One region of the Pseudomonas kurunegalensis genome, then DNA from elsewhere that is predicted to be linked to it. Evidence: riboswitches for the same ligand, from Rfam matches in the RefSeq annotation. Region 1 holds a riboswitch; each other region holds the start of a gene.
What was found. A riboswitch is a leader RNA that binds a small molecule or an ion and turns the genes downstream of it on or off. The one in region 1 is predicted to bind cobalamin.
Positions count from the first base shown of each region.

Region 2: another riboswitch for cobalamin. It lies ahead of cobW (cobalamin biosynthesis protein CobW); the one in region 1 lies ahead of QQ992_RS12270 (CbtB domain-containing protein).
Region 3: another riboswitch for cobalamin. It lies ahead of QQ992_RS09990 (ABC transporter substrate-binding protein); the one in region 1 lies ahead of QQ992_RS12270 (CbtB domain-containing protein).

Region 1 covers NZ_CP127871.1:2,749,544-2,754,620, forward strand. Annotated here, with positions in the region: gene QQ992_RS12250 (DUF1272 domain-containing protein) at 166-408, opposite strand; gene cobM (precorrin-4 C(11)-methyltransferase) at 475-1,227, opposite strand; gene QQ992_RS12260 (cobalamin biosynthesis protein) at 1,261-1,647, opposite strand; gene QQ992_RS12265 (CbtA family protein) at 1,647-2,333, opposite strand; gene QQ992_RS12270 (CbtB domain-containing protein) at 2,343-2,531, opposite strand; cobalamin riboswitch at 2,625-2,848, opposite strand; gene QQ992_RS12275 (LacI family DNA-binding transcriptional regulator) at 2,902-3,948, opposite strand; gene QQ992_RS12280 (TonB-dependent receptor) at 4,209-5,077, shown strand, end outside.
Region 2 covers NZ_CP127871.1:2,617,082-2,622,158, reverse strand. Annotated here, with positions in the region: gene cobN (cobaltochelatase subunit CobN) at 1-1,127, opposite strand, end outside; gene cobW (cobalamin biosynthesis protein CobW) at 1,131-2,198, opposite strand; cobalamin riboswitch at 2,299-2,512, opposite strand; gene QQ992_RS11730 (glyoxalase superfamily protein) at 2,613-2,990, shown strand; gene QQ992_RS11725 (ATP-binding cassette domain-containing protein) at 3,267-4,844, shown strand; gene QQ992_RS11720 (branched-chain amino acid aminotransferase) at 4,981-5,077, shown strand, end outside.
Region 3 covers NZ_CP127871.1:2,213,562-2,218,638, reverse strand. Annotated here, with positions in the region: gene QQ992_RS10000 (TonB-dependent receptor) at 1-891, shown strand, start outside; gene QQ992_RS09995 (acetyltransferase domain-containing protein) at 1,095-2,261, shown strand; cobalamin riboswitch at 2,290-2,488, shown strand; gene QQ992_RS09990 (ABC transporter substrate-binding protein) at 2,599-3,609, shown strand; gene QQ992_RS09985 (FecCD family ABC transporter permease) at 3,609-4,625, shown strand; gene QQ992_RS09980 (ABC transporter ATP-binding protein) at 4,622-5,077, shown strand, end outside.

The DNA.
Region 1 (5,077 bases):
GCAAGTGGGTTAATCGGAAGCGCTGCAAGATACGACCAATCCCGAAGTTTGGTAATGCCGAGTATAGAGGTGTTGAAATTCCCCGCACTTGTTGTTGAAAAGTCCTACAAAAAGCAGGAAAGACATCACCCTATCAAAGCGATGATGCCGGTTTCTTTCGGTCGGTCAGGCGCAGGCCGCGTGCGGTTTTGTTATGCGCTGGGCCGAGGCAGGGTTGTTGGCCAATGCCTGGCCGACCCGCGTCGGGCGGGCCACCAGCTGGCCCGAGCAGTTCGGGCAACGGCCCTGGAAGCGGGTTTCGGCGCAGGTGCGGCAGAAGGTGCATTCGAAGGAGCAGATCAGCGCATCGGGGCTGTCGCCGGGCAGGTCGGTATCGCAGCACTCGCAGTTGGGGCGTAATTCCAGCATGGGCGTAACTCCTGTTCGCAGGCGGGAACCCGGAGTCTGCTACGCCCGTGGCAAGGCTGGCAATGCTCAGTCGGCTGGGCGATACAGGTGGGCATGGCCGGCACGGTACAAGGCCGACTCGGCGAACAGCGTATCCCCCAGCACATGACCTACCAGGATCAGTGCCGTGCGCCGGAAACGCTTGGCCGCGACGCGTTCGACGATATCACCGAGGTTGCCACGTACCCAGTCCTGGTCAGGCCAGGTGGCCCGGTGCACCACCGCTACCGGGCAGTGCGCGCCGTAGTGTGGCAGCAGCTCTTCGACAATGCGCGAGAGGTGCTTGACCCCCAGGTGAATCGCCAAGGTGCTGCCATGGCGCGCCAGGTCACCCAGTTGCTCGCCGGGCGGCATGGGGGAGCTGTCGCCGTAACGGGTGAGGATCACCGTTTGCGCCACCTGCGGCAGGGTCAGTTCGCAGCCGAGCAGGGCGGCGCTGGCTGCCGTGGCGGTGACCCCGGGGATGATCTGGTAATCGATGCCCAGCGCTTGCAGGTGGCGGATCTGCTCGCCGATGGCGCCGTACAGGCCAGGGTCGCCGCTGTGTACACGGGCTACATCCTTACCTTGTTCGTGGGCGGTGCGCATGGCGCTGACAATCTGTTCCAGGTGCAGTTCGGCGCTGTTGATCACGGTCTCGGCCTGATGGCCTTCGAGCACGGCGGCGGGTACCAGTGAGCCGGCGTAGATAATCACCGGGCACTGGCGAATCAGCCGTTGGCCCTTGACCGTGATCAGTTCCGGGTCGCCGGGACCGGCGCCAATGAAATAGACCGTCATGGAAAGTCCTTGCAGGAAAGAGGGGGGAAGCGCTCAGCCGGCCAGGGCGAGGGTCGCCGGGCCAAGCACCTGGCGGGGCAGCAGCAACCTGGCCGTGCCAAGGTGCTGGCTGGCCAGCGCCAGTGCTGCGCTCTCGGCCACGCCCCAGCAGCCGCTGTGGGCATGGGCGGCGGCGGAGCGGTGGCTGAGCAGGGGTTCGTAAGGTTGCAGTTGCACGCTATGGTACAGCACCAAGGGCAAACCGAGGCGATCGGCCATCTGTAGCAAGCCAGGTTCGTCGGCCTTCAGGCTGATGCTGGCGATACCGCGCAGGTCGGCCAATGCCAGGCCCTGGTTGTCCAGGGCCTGGTCCAGCAAGCGTTGCAGGGTATCCGCCGGGCAACCCCGGCGGCAGCCAAAGCCGGCGTAGAAGGGCGGCATCAGGCCCGGCTGGAACGGCGGAACAGCCAGGCGCTGAGCAGGCCCAAGGCCAGCCAGAAGGCGGCGTTGGTCAGCCAGGAGGCCACTTTGAACTGGGTTTCCAGTGCTTCTGGGGCCAGGCTTTCATGCACTTCGGGTTGTGGTGCGCCAATCACATGGGGGATTACCAGCAGCACGGCGCCCAGCGCTTTCAGCAGCCAGTGGCGAGCGAACACCAGCAAGGCCAGGCCCAGTGCGGTGGCACTGGCTGTGCCGATCCACCAGGCTTGGCGTTGCCCTAGGTCGGCGGCTGCCGTACCGGGCAGTTCGGGTGGCAGGCCCAAGGTCGGAGCAAGGCAGAACACGGCGAAGCCGGCCAGCCCCCACCATGCACCCGTGCCGGCGCGTGTCGGTTCACGCAGGCTGTACAGGGCGGCAAGGATCAGGGCGAAGCCGACCGCGACCACCAGGTTGCCGCCCGTGGTGGACAGCACCCGCTGCCAGCCGTCTTCCGGCGACCAGGCTTCGGCGCTGTGCTCATGGGCGGGCACATCGCTGCCATGCTCGTGGTGGGCGGCAGGGGCCGAGGACTCGTAGGTTTCCGCCTCAAGAATTAGCGGGGCGACCCAGAAGCTTTGCAGCAAGGTCAGCAACAGGGCCGCAAGCAGCCCGCTGAAGCCCGCAGTACGGGCAATGCGCGTGATCATCAGGCGTACTCAGTGGCAGGGGAAGGCGGCGCTGTGGCGGGTGTCGTGGGCGGCGTTGTGCACGGCCTCGATGTGCGAGAAGCCGGCAAAGTACACCAGGCACAGGCCCAGCAGGCTGGCGCCGACGGCGATGACGATGCGCTGGCTGAGGGTGACAGGAGTGGCAAGGCTGTGTTGCTTGGCGCTGGTGACGGGCATGACGCGTTCCTCTGCTTTTTGTGGGCAATGGGCAGGCGCGGCAGCCCCGAGCGTAGTCGCCCAGGGGAATGCAACAGCGCCCGCCCACCGCGGGGTGTTCATGAACGCCAGGCCGGTCTCCGGGCTTGCGAGGAGGAGCAGGGCTCCTGGAAAGCGTCACCTTCCCATGCCGCATTACAAGGGCACAGTGGTACAGACGCTTCGCTCGCTTACCGTTGCGGGGGCAGCACCGGGATTGTCCGGCCCTGTTGGAGGGCCTGCGACGCACCGGTTTCCCGTTTCACCCCCAAGGGGGCACCTGAACGTGAGGCATAAGGAGAGCATGGGGCGGGCTTGGCGTCAATGCCACCCTCAGTGGCCGTACCCTGAATCACGCGCTCTCGCGGGCAATCAACTCGCACGCCAACAGGTTCAGCCGCTGGACCTCACCGTCACACGCCAGCACACCCAGGTGCTGCAGCACCCGCAGCGCCGCGACTTCGCCAATCTCCCGGGAGGGCGGGCGCAGGGTGGTGAGGCTGGGCAGCAGCATGTTGGCAAAGGGGTAGTCGCCAAAGCCGACAATGGCCATGTCTTCAGGCAGGCGCAAGCCGGCGCGCTGGCCGGCTAACAGGGCGCCGGCCGCCAGGTTGTCATTGGCGAAGATGATCGCCTCAGGCCGTGGATTGCGGCGGATCAATGCTTCCATCGCCTGCTTGCCCGCCTCGAACGGCGCGCAGTCTGCCGAGGGCACGAACACCCACGGCTCCAGCCCGGCTTCACCCAGTGCCTCGATATAGCCGTCGCGCCGCTCCAGCGCACTCAGGTCGCCGGCTGCACTGTTTTGCACGAACGCGATGCGCCGATGGCCCTTGTCCAGGAGATATCGGCAGGCTTGTACACCCACTTGGTGATGTAGGAAGCCCACCTGCAAGGGCGCCCGCTCCGGGCGGTAGTCCCAGATTTCCACCACAGGCACATCTGCGTCGGCCAGCATCTTTTCCGTGGCCGGGCTGTGGAAATGGCTGGTCACCACCAACGCCGCCGGCGACCAGCCAAGAAACGCCCGCACCGCGCTTTCTTCCTGCGCTTCGCTGAAATAGCTGGACGCCAACAGCAACTGGTAACCATGCCGGCTGAGGGTATCGCTGAAGGCCTGGATGGTCTGGGCAAAGATCGGCCCGGAAATGTTCGGGATCACCATGCCCACGATGCGCCCGCGCGCCGAGGCCAACCCCCCGGCGACCAGATTGGGGACATAGCCCAGCGCCTGTACAGCGGCCTCGATACGTTCACGCAACGGCGGTGAAACCTGGTCTGGCTGGTTGAAGTAGCGCGACACGCTGATGGCTGAAACCTCAGCAGCCCGCGCCACCTCGGCGAGGGTGACACGGCCTGCGCCGCGTCGCTTGCGGGGGGGATCCTTGGCCTGGCTCACCGGGCTGCCTCCTGTGGAAATGGCGCGATGGTAGCGCTAACGGATGAGCGATTGGCAAATAGCTTTATTGCATATAAATCTGACTTTTAAGTATTTGACGTGCTAAACGATGGCCGCAGATACTTGCTCATGTTAGCGCTAACAAGCGCTGCTGTTGGCAAGCGCCTGCCACTCGCACGAGCGAGACCAGACAACCACAGCAACTTCGTGTCGGCCCCGTCAATGAGGGCCTGGTCTGGTTTCCCGAGGCAGTGAGCACCATGCAGAAAAACCGTACACCTTTTCCCGCTACGCAACGCCGGCCGCTGGCCGCAGCCATCCTGCTGGCCGCTTTCGGGCAGGGGGCCCAAGCAGCCGAGCCTGCTGAAACGGGGGCTGCGCAGGCCACTGCACTGGGTGCGGTTACCGTGACAGCCACACGCCGCGAAGCCACATTGCAGGAAGTGCCGGTGGCAGTGTCGGTGATCGATGGCGAGCAGCTGGAGCGAGACAACCGCAACAACGTGGCCAGCATCGTCCAGCAGGTGCCTACGCTCAATTACCGCGCCGGGGCCTCGAACAAGGATACCTCGCTGTTCATCCGTGGCGTGGGCACCATTTCCACCTCGCCGGGCGTCGAGCCCACCGTGGCCACGGTGGTCGATGGCGTGGTATTCGGCCGCCCGGGCCAGTCGACCCTCGACCTGCTCGACCTGGAACGTATCGAGGTGCTGCGCGGGCCGCAGGGCACACTGTTCGGCAAAAACGCCTCGGCCGGCGTGCTGAACGTGGTCAGCAAGGCCATCCCTGAACAGACCCAGGGTTATGTGGACTATTCGCACTTTGGTGGTGGCGATGAGAACCGCCTGCGTTTCGGTATTGGCGGGCGCCTGAGCGAGCAGTTCAAGGGGTCGTTAAGCACCCTGTGGGGCGACTATGACGGCAATGTCGAAAACGTTGCCAATGGCCACGACGTCAATGGCTACGCGCGCAAAGGCGCCCGCGGCAAGCTGGAGTTCGAGCCCAACGAAGACCTGCGCCTGACCCTGATCGCCGACTACATGAAAGGCGAAGACACCCTGCCCAGCGGTGTGATCACCAGCGCCAGCGCCGCCTTCGCCAACCAGTTGCGTCCGGTGACGCCAAGCGC
Region 2 (5,077 bases), 130 kb from region 1:
TGCGCATTGGGCAGGCGCGCCAGCTCAACCCAGCGGCGGGCCAGCTCGGCCACGAAGTCCATGCGTTCGGGGTGGGCGCGGTAGCACACCACATCGGACTGGCTGCGCTCGCTGCGCCAGGCCATGTCCTTGAAACTGACCGGCCGGGTGATGATGCGCCCGTCCAGCTCAGGCAAGGCAATGTGCATGGCCAAGTCGCGCGCACCCAACCCCTGCTCGCTGGCTTCCCAGCCGGGCTGGTTGTCCTGTGCGCAAATGGCCTGCAATACCGGGATGTCGCGGCGGAACGGGCGCAGGTTGGGGCGCTCGGGGCTGGACAGGGCAAAGCCTGTGGTATTGACCAGCACTTCGGCGCCGACCTCGTCCAGCCAGGCTTCGACCTGCTCCAGGCAGGCGCTTTCCTTGAGGCTGGCCACCGCGATCGGCAACGGGTTCAGCCCGGCAGCCTGCAGGCGCTGGCAGAACACGTCGATAAACGCGGTGTTGGCCGCCTGCAAGTGCGAGCGATAAAACAGCAGCGGCGCTACCGGGTGCTCGGGGTGCCAATGCGGGTACCAGTCTTCCAGCGTGGTGCTGCCCTTGGCCGGGTGATACACCGCCGTGCGCGGCAAGGGCTGCGGCTCCTCCCAGGCATAGTCACGGCCCAGCCACTGGCTGGCCAGGCAGTTGAACAGGTTGATGGCGTTGGCCTTGCCGCCCTGGCGCAAGTAATGCCAGAGGCGTTCGGCCTGCTCGCCACCGACAGTGCCCAGGGAGGTCAGCTCCGGGTCCGGGCGGTCATCGCCCGGCACCAGAATCAGCTGCACGCCACGGGCGGCCAGCTCGACCAGTTGCTCGACGCCATAGCGCCAGTAACCGACGCCGCCGTGCAGCGACACCAGGATGACTTTGGCATGGCGCAGCACCTGGTCGACATACAGGTCGACCGACGCGTGGTTTTGCACCTGCATCGGGTTGGCCAGACGCAGGCTGGGGAAGTCGTCTGGCAATTGCTCGGCGGTATCGGCGAGCATTGCCAGGTGTGAATCGCCGCTGCAGAGAATCACCAGCTCGGCGGGTGTCTGGCCGAGGTCGGCAATGCTGTCATCCGGCACGAAGCCGCCGGGCTGGGTCCGCAGCAGGTGCATGGGTCAGGCGCCCAGGGCCTGGCGCAGGCGCGCTTCCAGTTGGGCTGCATCGAGGTCCTGGCCGATCAGCACCAGGCGGGTGATGCGTGGCTCGTCGGCACGCCAGGCGCGGTCGAAGTGCTTGTCGAAACGGGTCCCCACGCCTTGCACCAGCAGGCGCATCGGTTTGCCCGGGATAGCGGCGAAGCCTTTGGCGCGCAGGATGCCGAACTCGACCACCAGCTGGGTCAGGGCGTCGAGCAGCAGGCTTTCGTCGGCTTCCGGCAGGTCGATGGAGATGGAATCGAAGGCATCGTGGTCATGATCATCATGGTCGTCACCGTCGTGGTGCGAGTCATGGTGGGTACGGCGGCCATCGATGTGCACTTCGGACTCGGCGCCCACGCCCAGCAGCACGTCCAGCGGCAGCTTGCCGCTGCTGGCTTCGATCACCTTGACGGCTGGCGGCAGCTCTTCGGCCACTTCGGCACGGACCTTGGCCAGGCCTTCGGCATCGATCAGGTCAGCCTTGTTCAGTACCACCAGGTCGGCGCTGGCCAACTGGTCGGCGAACAGTTCGTGCAGGGGCGATTCGTGGTCCAGGTTAGGGTCGAGCTTGCGCTGGGCATCGACCTGGTCCGGGTAGGCAGCGAACGTACCGGCCGCCACGGCCGGGCTGTCGACTACGGTGATGACCGCATCGACGGTGCAGGCATTGCGGATTTCTGGCCACTGGAAGGCTTGCACCAGCGGTTTGGGCAGGGCCAGGCCGCTGGTTTCGATCAGGATGTGGTCCAGGTCGCCACGGCGTGCCACCAGCTCGCGCATCACCGGGAAGAACTCTTCCTGCACGGTGCAGCACAGGCAGCCGTTGGCCAGCTCGTAGACGCGGCCACTGGCTTCTTCTTCGGTGCAGCCGATGCTGCACTGCTTGAGGATTTCGCCGTCGATGCCCAGTTCGCCGAATTCGTTGACGATGACCGCAATGCGACGGCCCTGGGCGTTGTCGAGCATGTGGCGCAGCAAGGTGGTCTTGCCCGAGCCGAGGAAGCCGGTGACGATGGTAACGGGGAGCTTGGCCAGTGTTTTCATGTCGCAGTGCCCTTGGCAGTGTGGCGCGGGCATGCAGGACGACAGCCACGGGCCAGGCCGGCCGGGCTTGTTCGCCACCGGATCACCCCGCCCGGTTTAAAGTCGAAAACGTGACGAGGCAGGTCTCCTGGCTCGCACCGTTCCATAGGCCTGGCAAACAGCAGGCTGTGGCGGGATGACGCCTTCCCGCGCGCGGGCGCAGTGGCTGTGTCGATCCGTTATCGGTGCTTACAGTTGCGGGGGCAGCCGCGGCTTGTACCGCGTTCCCGTCTTAGCTTCGGCCTGGCCGAAGAACCTCGAAGTGGCAAGGCTACGCAGTGGCTGGCGGGTGGTCAACCGTTGCGCAGCGCTGGCTGACCACAAGGCACCCAACTGCGTTACAGTGGCGCCTTCACCCACGGTCAAGGACGCCCCATGCACCTCGCCCCCGCCATACCGGTACTGCGCATCTTCTCGGTCGACAAGGCCAAGGAGTTCTACCTTGATTTCCTCGGTTTCAGCGTGGACTGGGAGCACCGCTTCAGCCCGGACCTGCCCCTGTATGTGCAAATTCACCGCGACGGGCTGATTTTGCACCTTTCCGAGCACCACGGTGACGCCTGTCCCGGCTCCACCGTGTTCGCCCGCATCGACGACCTGCGCGCGCTGGAGCGTGAACTGCAGGCTAAACAGTACGGCTACGCTCGCCCCGAAGCCGAACGCCTGGACTGGGGCCTGCAGATGCAGGTGTATGACCCGTTTGGCAACCGCCTGCGCTTTTGCCAGCAGATCGATGACGAGGCCAACCCTTGAAGGGATTGACTGAAGTCCTGCTGCGCCTGTGAGATCGAGCGCCGCCCGCGCGGCGCTCGATCTCACAGGCGCCAAAAATGCCGTGGAGAACGCCTTCGACCCTCATAAAATTACAACGCGCAGTGGTTTACCCGCCCCCGCCATTCCATTAGGATCCCCATTCACCCCATCACGAGGTGTTCGTCCAATGCGCCACTAATGCCGCCGTCCCCTTCGACGGCCAGTCTTCAGCCTCCGGTTCGCTCCGGAGATGTCGCGGCATTTGTGGAGTTGTGCATGACGAACACGTCAATCCTGACGCTGGACAGCGTCTCTCTGACCTTGCCGGATGGCAGGCAGCTGTTTACCGACCTTAACGAAACCTTTGACCACCGCCGCACTGGCCTGGTCGGGCGCAATGGTGTGGGCAAGAGTTTGCTCGGGCAAATTCTGGCCGGCCAGCGCGAACCGAGCAGCGGCCATTGTCGACGCCTTGGCCGTATTCACCTGCTGAACCAGCAGGTGATCGAGCAGAGCGCCACGGTTGCCGACCTGGCCCAGGCCGGCACGCTGATCGCAGCGCTGGCGCGTATCGAGCAAGGCAGCATCACCCCCCAGGATTTCGACACCGTAGGCGAGCGCTGGGATATCCGCGAGCAATTGCAGGCGCACCTGCAGCGCCACGGTCTGGGCCAACTCGACTGGCGTCAGCCCGCCAACAGCCTGAGCGGTGGCCAGGCCATGCGCGTCGCGCTGATTGGCGCGTGGCTGAGCAATGCCGACTACCTGATTCTCGACGAACCCAGCAATCACCTGGACAGCGAAGCCCGCGCTCAGCTGCTGGGCATGATCGAAGCCTGGGACCGGGGCCTGCTGGTGATCAGCCACGACCGCAGCCTGCTGGGGCACATGGTGCGTATCGTCGAGCTGTCCAGCCTGGGGTTGCAGGCCTATGGCGGCAATTACAGCTTCTATACAGAACAAAAGGCCAGCCAGACAACCCAGGCCCAGCAGCAACTCGCCCGGTTGAAGCAGGCACAGCAACGCCAGGCCCGTGAACTGCAACGCCAGCGCGAAGACCTGGAGCGCCATCAGGCCCGGGCCGGGCGCCAGGCCAGGCACGCCAATCAGGCCAAAATCCTGGTCGATCGCCAGCAGGAGCGCAGCCAGGTCACGGCGGGCAAGCAGCGCCGCGACCACGGCGAAGCCCGGCAGGCCTTGCATGACCAAGTGCGCGATGCCGCCCGCAAGGTCGAGCAGGACACCGCCATTACCTTGCATGCCCCCACACCTCAGCGCCATGCAGGCCGCGAAGTGCTGGCCCTCCAGGCGCTTCGCCTGCCCCGTGGCACCCGCAAACCGCTCGACCTGCGCGTGTGCCTGGGCCAGCGGGTGGGTTTGGTCGGGGCCAATGGCAGCGGCAAGTCCACCCTGCTCAGGCTGCTGAACGGGGAATTACCGGCATCGCCTGACAACGTGCGCCTCACGGGCGAGACGGCCCTGCTCGACCAGCATTGCAGCACGCTATGCGGCCACAGCAGTGTGCTCGACCACCTGGGCAAGGCCAACCCGGCAATGGCCCAGGGCGAATTACGCAGCCGCCTGGCGCAGCTCGGGCTGGATGCAGCCCGTATCGAACTGCCCAGCAGCCTGCTCAGCGGCGGAGAACGGATGAAGGCGGCACTGGCCGCCGTGCTGTACCGCGAACGCCCGCTCGACCTGTTACTGCTGGACGAGCCCGGCAACCACCTGGACCTGCCGTCACTGGCGGCACTGGAGCGTATGCTGGGGCAGTTTGGCGGGGCGCTCATGGTGGCATCCCATGATGCAGTACTGCTGCAAAACCTGGCACTGGATGAGTACCTGCAGTTGTAGATACCGAAAAAAATGCATCGCAGGCTATCAATTCGTGACTGGCCGTTCCCGATCCGCCACGGATGTATTATGGTGGCGTGGTGCGCATATAACAGCAGCCCGAGCGATCGGGCACTTGCAAGACAATGAGGGTGTCATGAGCAACGAAAGCATTAATTGGGACAAGCTGGGTTTCGACTACATCAAGACCGACAAACGCTACCTGTCCGTATGGCGCAATGGCGAGTGGGACA
Region 3 (5,077 bases), 540 kb from region 1:
CGCCCGCAAACCTTGTCCACCACCCACACCTTCGCCTTGTTCGCCGAGAACCGCCTGCAGCTGAGCGATCGGTTGTCGTTGGTCACGGGCGTGCGCCGCGACCAGAACCACATCGACCGCGACAACCTGGTCGATGGCAGCCGCAGCGACCACAGCCTGCAAGGCGGCAACTGGCGCGTCGGCCTGGTGTATGCGTTTACCGACGACCTGTCGCTGTACGGCCAGTACTCCACCAGCGAGGATGGGGTGAACAACCTCATCAGCCTCAGCCCGGCCCAGATGCACTATGACCTGACCGAAGCGAAGCAGACCGAGGTGGGCCTGAAGCAACGCTTCTGGGACGGTCGCGGTGAATGGACGTTGGCGGCCTACCACATCGTCAAGAAGAAGCTGCTGGTGGACGACCCGATCACCCACGAGAAGCAGCAGGCCGGGCAGCAGACGTCCGATGGCCTGGAGGCGACCCTGGAACTGGCGCTGGCGCATCAGTGGCAGGTGTCGGCGAACGCGTCGCTGGTGCGCGCCAAGTATGATGACTTTGACGAAATGGTCGGCGGTGCAGCGCAGGACCGTGCGGGCAATCGGCCGGCGAATGTGCCACGGCGTACTGCCAACCTGTGGCTGAGCAAAGGCTTCGGGCAGCAGGTGGAGGCCGGCATTGGTGCGCGTTATGTGGATGAGCGCTTTGCCAATACTGCCAATACCCAGAGCGCGCCTGGGTACACCGTGGTCGATGCCAACGTCGCCTGGCAGGTGCTGCCGGATGTGCGGCTGGGGTTGCAGTTGAATAACCTGTTCGACCGGGAGTATGTGCAGTCGGCGTTCAGTGGACAGCAGTGGTTGATGGGGATGCCACGGTCGTATTTGGCGACGGTGGATTACAGTTTCTGATGTGAATTGCCTGTGCGGGCCTCTTCGCGGGTAAACCCGCTCCCACAGGTACAGCACAGCTCTCAGGGGCAGTGATATTCCTGTGGGAGCGGGTTTACCCGCGAAGAGGCCCGCACAGGTAACACAAAAACCTCTACCAACCCGTAATCATTTAGTTATAAGATAACGTTTCACATGACATTCATTCCTATCAGCGACCCTCCATGACAAGCGCCAGCGCCACCCCCACCCTGCTCACCCAGCGCCTGCAGAGCATCGACGCCCTGCGCGGCCTGGTGATTCTGTTCATGCTCCTGGATCACGTCCGCGAAACCTTCTTCCTGCACCGTCAGGTTAGCGACCCGATGGCCATCGACACCACCGAGCCGTCGCTCTTCATCAGCCGCACGTTGGCCCACCTCTGCGCGCCGGTGTTCGTCCTGCTGACCGGCCTGTCGGCCTGGCTGTACGGCGAAAAGCATCAGGGCCGTGGCGATGTGTCGGCGTTCCTGTTCAAACGCGGGCTGTTTCTGGTGGCGCTGGAGTTCACCCTGGTCAACTTCGCCTGGACCTTTCAGCTGCCGCCCAGCGTCATCTACCTGCAAGTCATCTGGGCGATTGGCATCAGCATGATCGCCCTGTCGCTGCTGGTATGGCTGCCACGCGCCGCTCTGCTCGCCCTGGGCGCCACCATCGTCGCCGGCCATAACCTGCTCGATGGCCTGCACTTCGGCGTGGAATCGGCCTTGCATGTGCCGTGGGCGATCCTGCATGACCGTGGCTGGCTGGAATTTTCCGACACCCTGCGCCTGCGCACGTCCTACCCGGTGCTGCCGTGGATCGGCGTCATCGCCCTGGGCTACGGCCTGGGCCCGTGGTTCGCCCGAGGCAGCGAGGCCGGCGAACGTCAGCACCGTCTGCTGCTGGGCGGCCTGGTCGCGTTGCTGGGCTTTGTCGTGTTGCGTATGTTCAACGGCTATGGCGAGGCGCCCTGGAGCGGCTACCCAACCTTCACGCAAACCCTGATGAGCTTTTTCAACATCACCAAATACCCGCCGTCACTGCTGTTCCTGGCCCTGACCCTGGGCTGCGGCCTGCTGTTGCTGCGCGCCTTCGAACGCGCCGGCCAGGCCCGCTGGATCAGCGTGCTGGCGGTGTTTGGTGCTGCGCCGATGTTCTTCTACCTGCTGCACCTGTACGTGCTGAAGCTGCTGTACCTGGCCAGCGTGGCGCTGTTCGGCCTCAACCATGGCGACTATTTCGGTTTCGATGGCATCGCCGCCGTGTGGCTGAGCGCCATCCTGCTGGCCGCATCGCTGTACCTGCCGGTGCGCAAGTTCGCCCGCCTGAAAGCGCGCCGTCGCGACATCACCTGGCTGAAGTACTTCTGAAAAGCGTTTTCACCCGGCGGCGTGATGGTCTACCATGCGGGCCGCCGGTTTCCACCACGGAATTAATAGGGAATCCCAGGCCCGCCAACACGGGCCAAACGGAACTGCCCCCGCAACTGTAGGTGCCGAGCCTGCTCCATCGATGCCACTGGGCGTAATTGCCCGGGAAGGCTGGAGCCGGGCCATGACGCACCAGTCAGGAGACCTGCCGGCCTACATTCACCAACCGGCGGGGTGTCCGGGATTGGCCATCCGTGTTGCCCCTGCCAACGGCGGGGCGCGGCGATGCCTGTCCGTGCGTTCCTCACCCGAACTGTCCGATAGGAGATCGCCCAGCATGCTGCCCCGTTTCGCCACCCTGCTCGCCGGCCTTGGCCTCACTGGCCTGGCCCAGGCCGCCGCCACCCATTACCCGCTTACCGTCGAGAATTGCGGCAGGCCGCAGACGTTCGCCCAGGCGCCGCAACGCGCCGTCACCATCGGCCAGGCCGGCACTGAAATGCTCTACGCACTGGGCCTGGGTGACAAACTGGCTGGCACCTCGTTGTGGTTCAACAACGTACTGCCCGAATACAAGGCGCAGAACGACAAGGTGCCGCGCCTGGCTGACAACGACCCAAGCTTCGAGGCCGTAGTGGGCAAGCGCCCGCAACTGGTCGCGGTACAGTTCGAATGGATGGTCGGCGCACAGGGTGTGGTCGGCACCCGCGAACAGTTCGACGAGCTGAAGATACCCACCTACCTGCTGCCTTCGGACTGCGAAGGCAAGGACAACCTGGTCGGCGCCGACGGTACTCGCCTGCAAGCGTTCCAGGTAGGCAGCATCTACAAGAGCGTCAGCCAGCTGGCCGAGATCTTCGATGTGCAAGACCGCGGCACTGCCCTGAATGCCGAGCTCAAGGGCCGCCTGGACAGCGCCAAGGCACAACTGGCGGGCAAGGACCTGTCCGCCACCTCGGCACTGTTCTGGTTCTCCAGCGCCGACCTCGACATCGACCCGTACGTGGCCGGCCGCCAGGGCGTCGCCGACTTCATGCTGCGCACCCTGGGCGTGCGCAACGTGGTCGAGTCCACGGAGGAATGGCCCACTGTAGGCTGGGAAACCTTGGCCAAGGCCAACCCCACCTGGCTGATCATCGCGCGCATGGACCGCCGCCGCTTCCCCGCCGACGACTACCAGAAAAAGCTCGAATTCCTGCGTAGCGACCCGGTGACCCGCAACATGGACGCGGTGAAGCACGACCGCATCATCATCCTCGACGCCGATGCCATGCAGGCCGGCATCCGTCTGTTCAGCGGCCTGCAGACGTTGTCTGCAGCCTTTGCCAGCGGTAAAGCAGCCCAGTGATGATTCGCCTGTTACCTTGCATCGCGGTCGCCCTTGCAGCCCTGCTGGCCGCCTTGCTGGCCGGCACCGCCATTGGCGAAACCAACCTGTCGCCCAGTGTGGTTGGCCAGGTGCTGGCCAACCACCTGTGGCAGGCCGGCTACCCGGTCGACCCGATCGACGCCGGCATCGTCTGGAACTACCGCCTTACCCGCACCCTGGTCGCCGCTGCTTGCGGTGCCGGCCTGGCGACGTGTGGCGTGATCCTCCAGGCGCTGTTGCGCAACCCCTTGGCCGAGCCTTATCTGCTGGGGCTTTCTGCCGGCGCCTCGACCGGCGCGGTACTGGTCGGCCTGCTGGGGCTGGGAGGCCTGGCATTGAGCATGTCCGCCGGGGCGTTCATCGGCGCACTGGCCGCATTCACCCTTGTACTGGTACTGGCCCGCGCGGCCGGCCCCGGCAACAACAACGCTCAGGTCATCCTTGCCGGCATTGCCGGCTCGCAACTGTTCAACGCGCTGACCGCCTTTCTGATCACCAAGTCGGCCACTGCCGAACAGGCACGCGGCATCCTGTTCTGGCTGATGGGCAACCTCAGCGGGGTGCGTTGGCCATCGGTGTGGCTGGCCGTGCCGGTGGCACTGTTCGGCCTGGTGGTGTGCCTGTTGCACCGCCGTGCGCTGGATGCTTTTACCTTCGGCGCCGATTCGGCTGCTTCGCTGGGCATCCCGGTGCGGCGCACCCAGCTACTGCTGATCAGCTGCGCGGCGCTGGTGACGGCGGTGATGGTGTCCATCGTCGGTGCCATCGGGTTTGTCGGGCTGGTCATTCCCCACGCCCTGCGCCTGCTGCTGGGCCCCGGGCACAGCCGCCTGCTGCCCGCCAGCGCACTGGGTGGCGCGCTGTTCCTGATTGCCGCCGACGTGCTTTCGCGCACCTTGATTGCGGGCCAGGTGATCCCTGTGGGGGTGGTCACCGCGCTGATCGGCGCACCGGTCTTCGCGCTGATTCTGGTCAGCCGCCGGGGGCGCTCATGACCGTCATGACCGCCGTACAGATTTCACCCCTGAGTTGCCAGGGCCTGGGGTTGCAACTGGCCGGTAGTACCGTGCTCAGCGGTATCGAGCTGAACGTTGTCGCGGGCGAAACGCTGGGCATTGTCGGCCCCAACGGCTCAGGCAAGTCTTCGCTGCTCAAGTTGCTGGCCGGGCTGCGCAAGCCGGCCAGCGGCAGCGTGCACCTGCTGGGCGAACCACTGGCACAGCTGCCCCGACGCCGTGTGGCGCAGGCCCTGGCACTGGTCGAACAACAGGCCGACACCCTCGATGCAATCCGTGTGTTCGACGCCGTGGCCTTGGGCCGTACACCTTGGCTGTCAGCACTGGCTCCGTTCTCACAAGAAGACCGTGCCATCGTCGAGCAGGCGCTGGCTGACCTCGACGCCCTGCACCTGCGCACACGCCTTTGGGGCTCATTGTCCGGTGGCGAG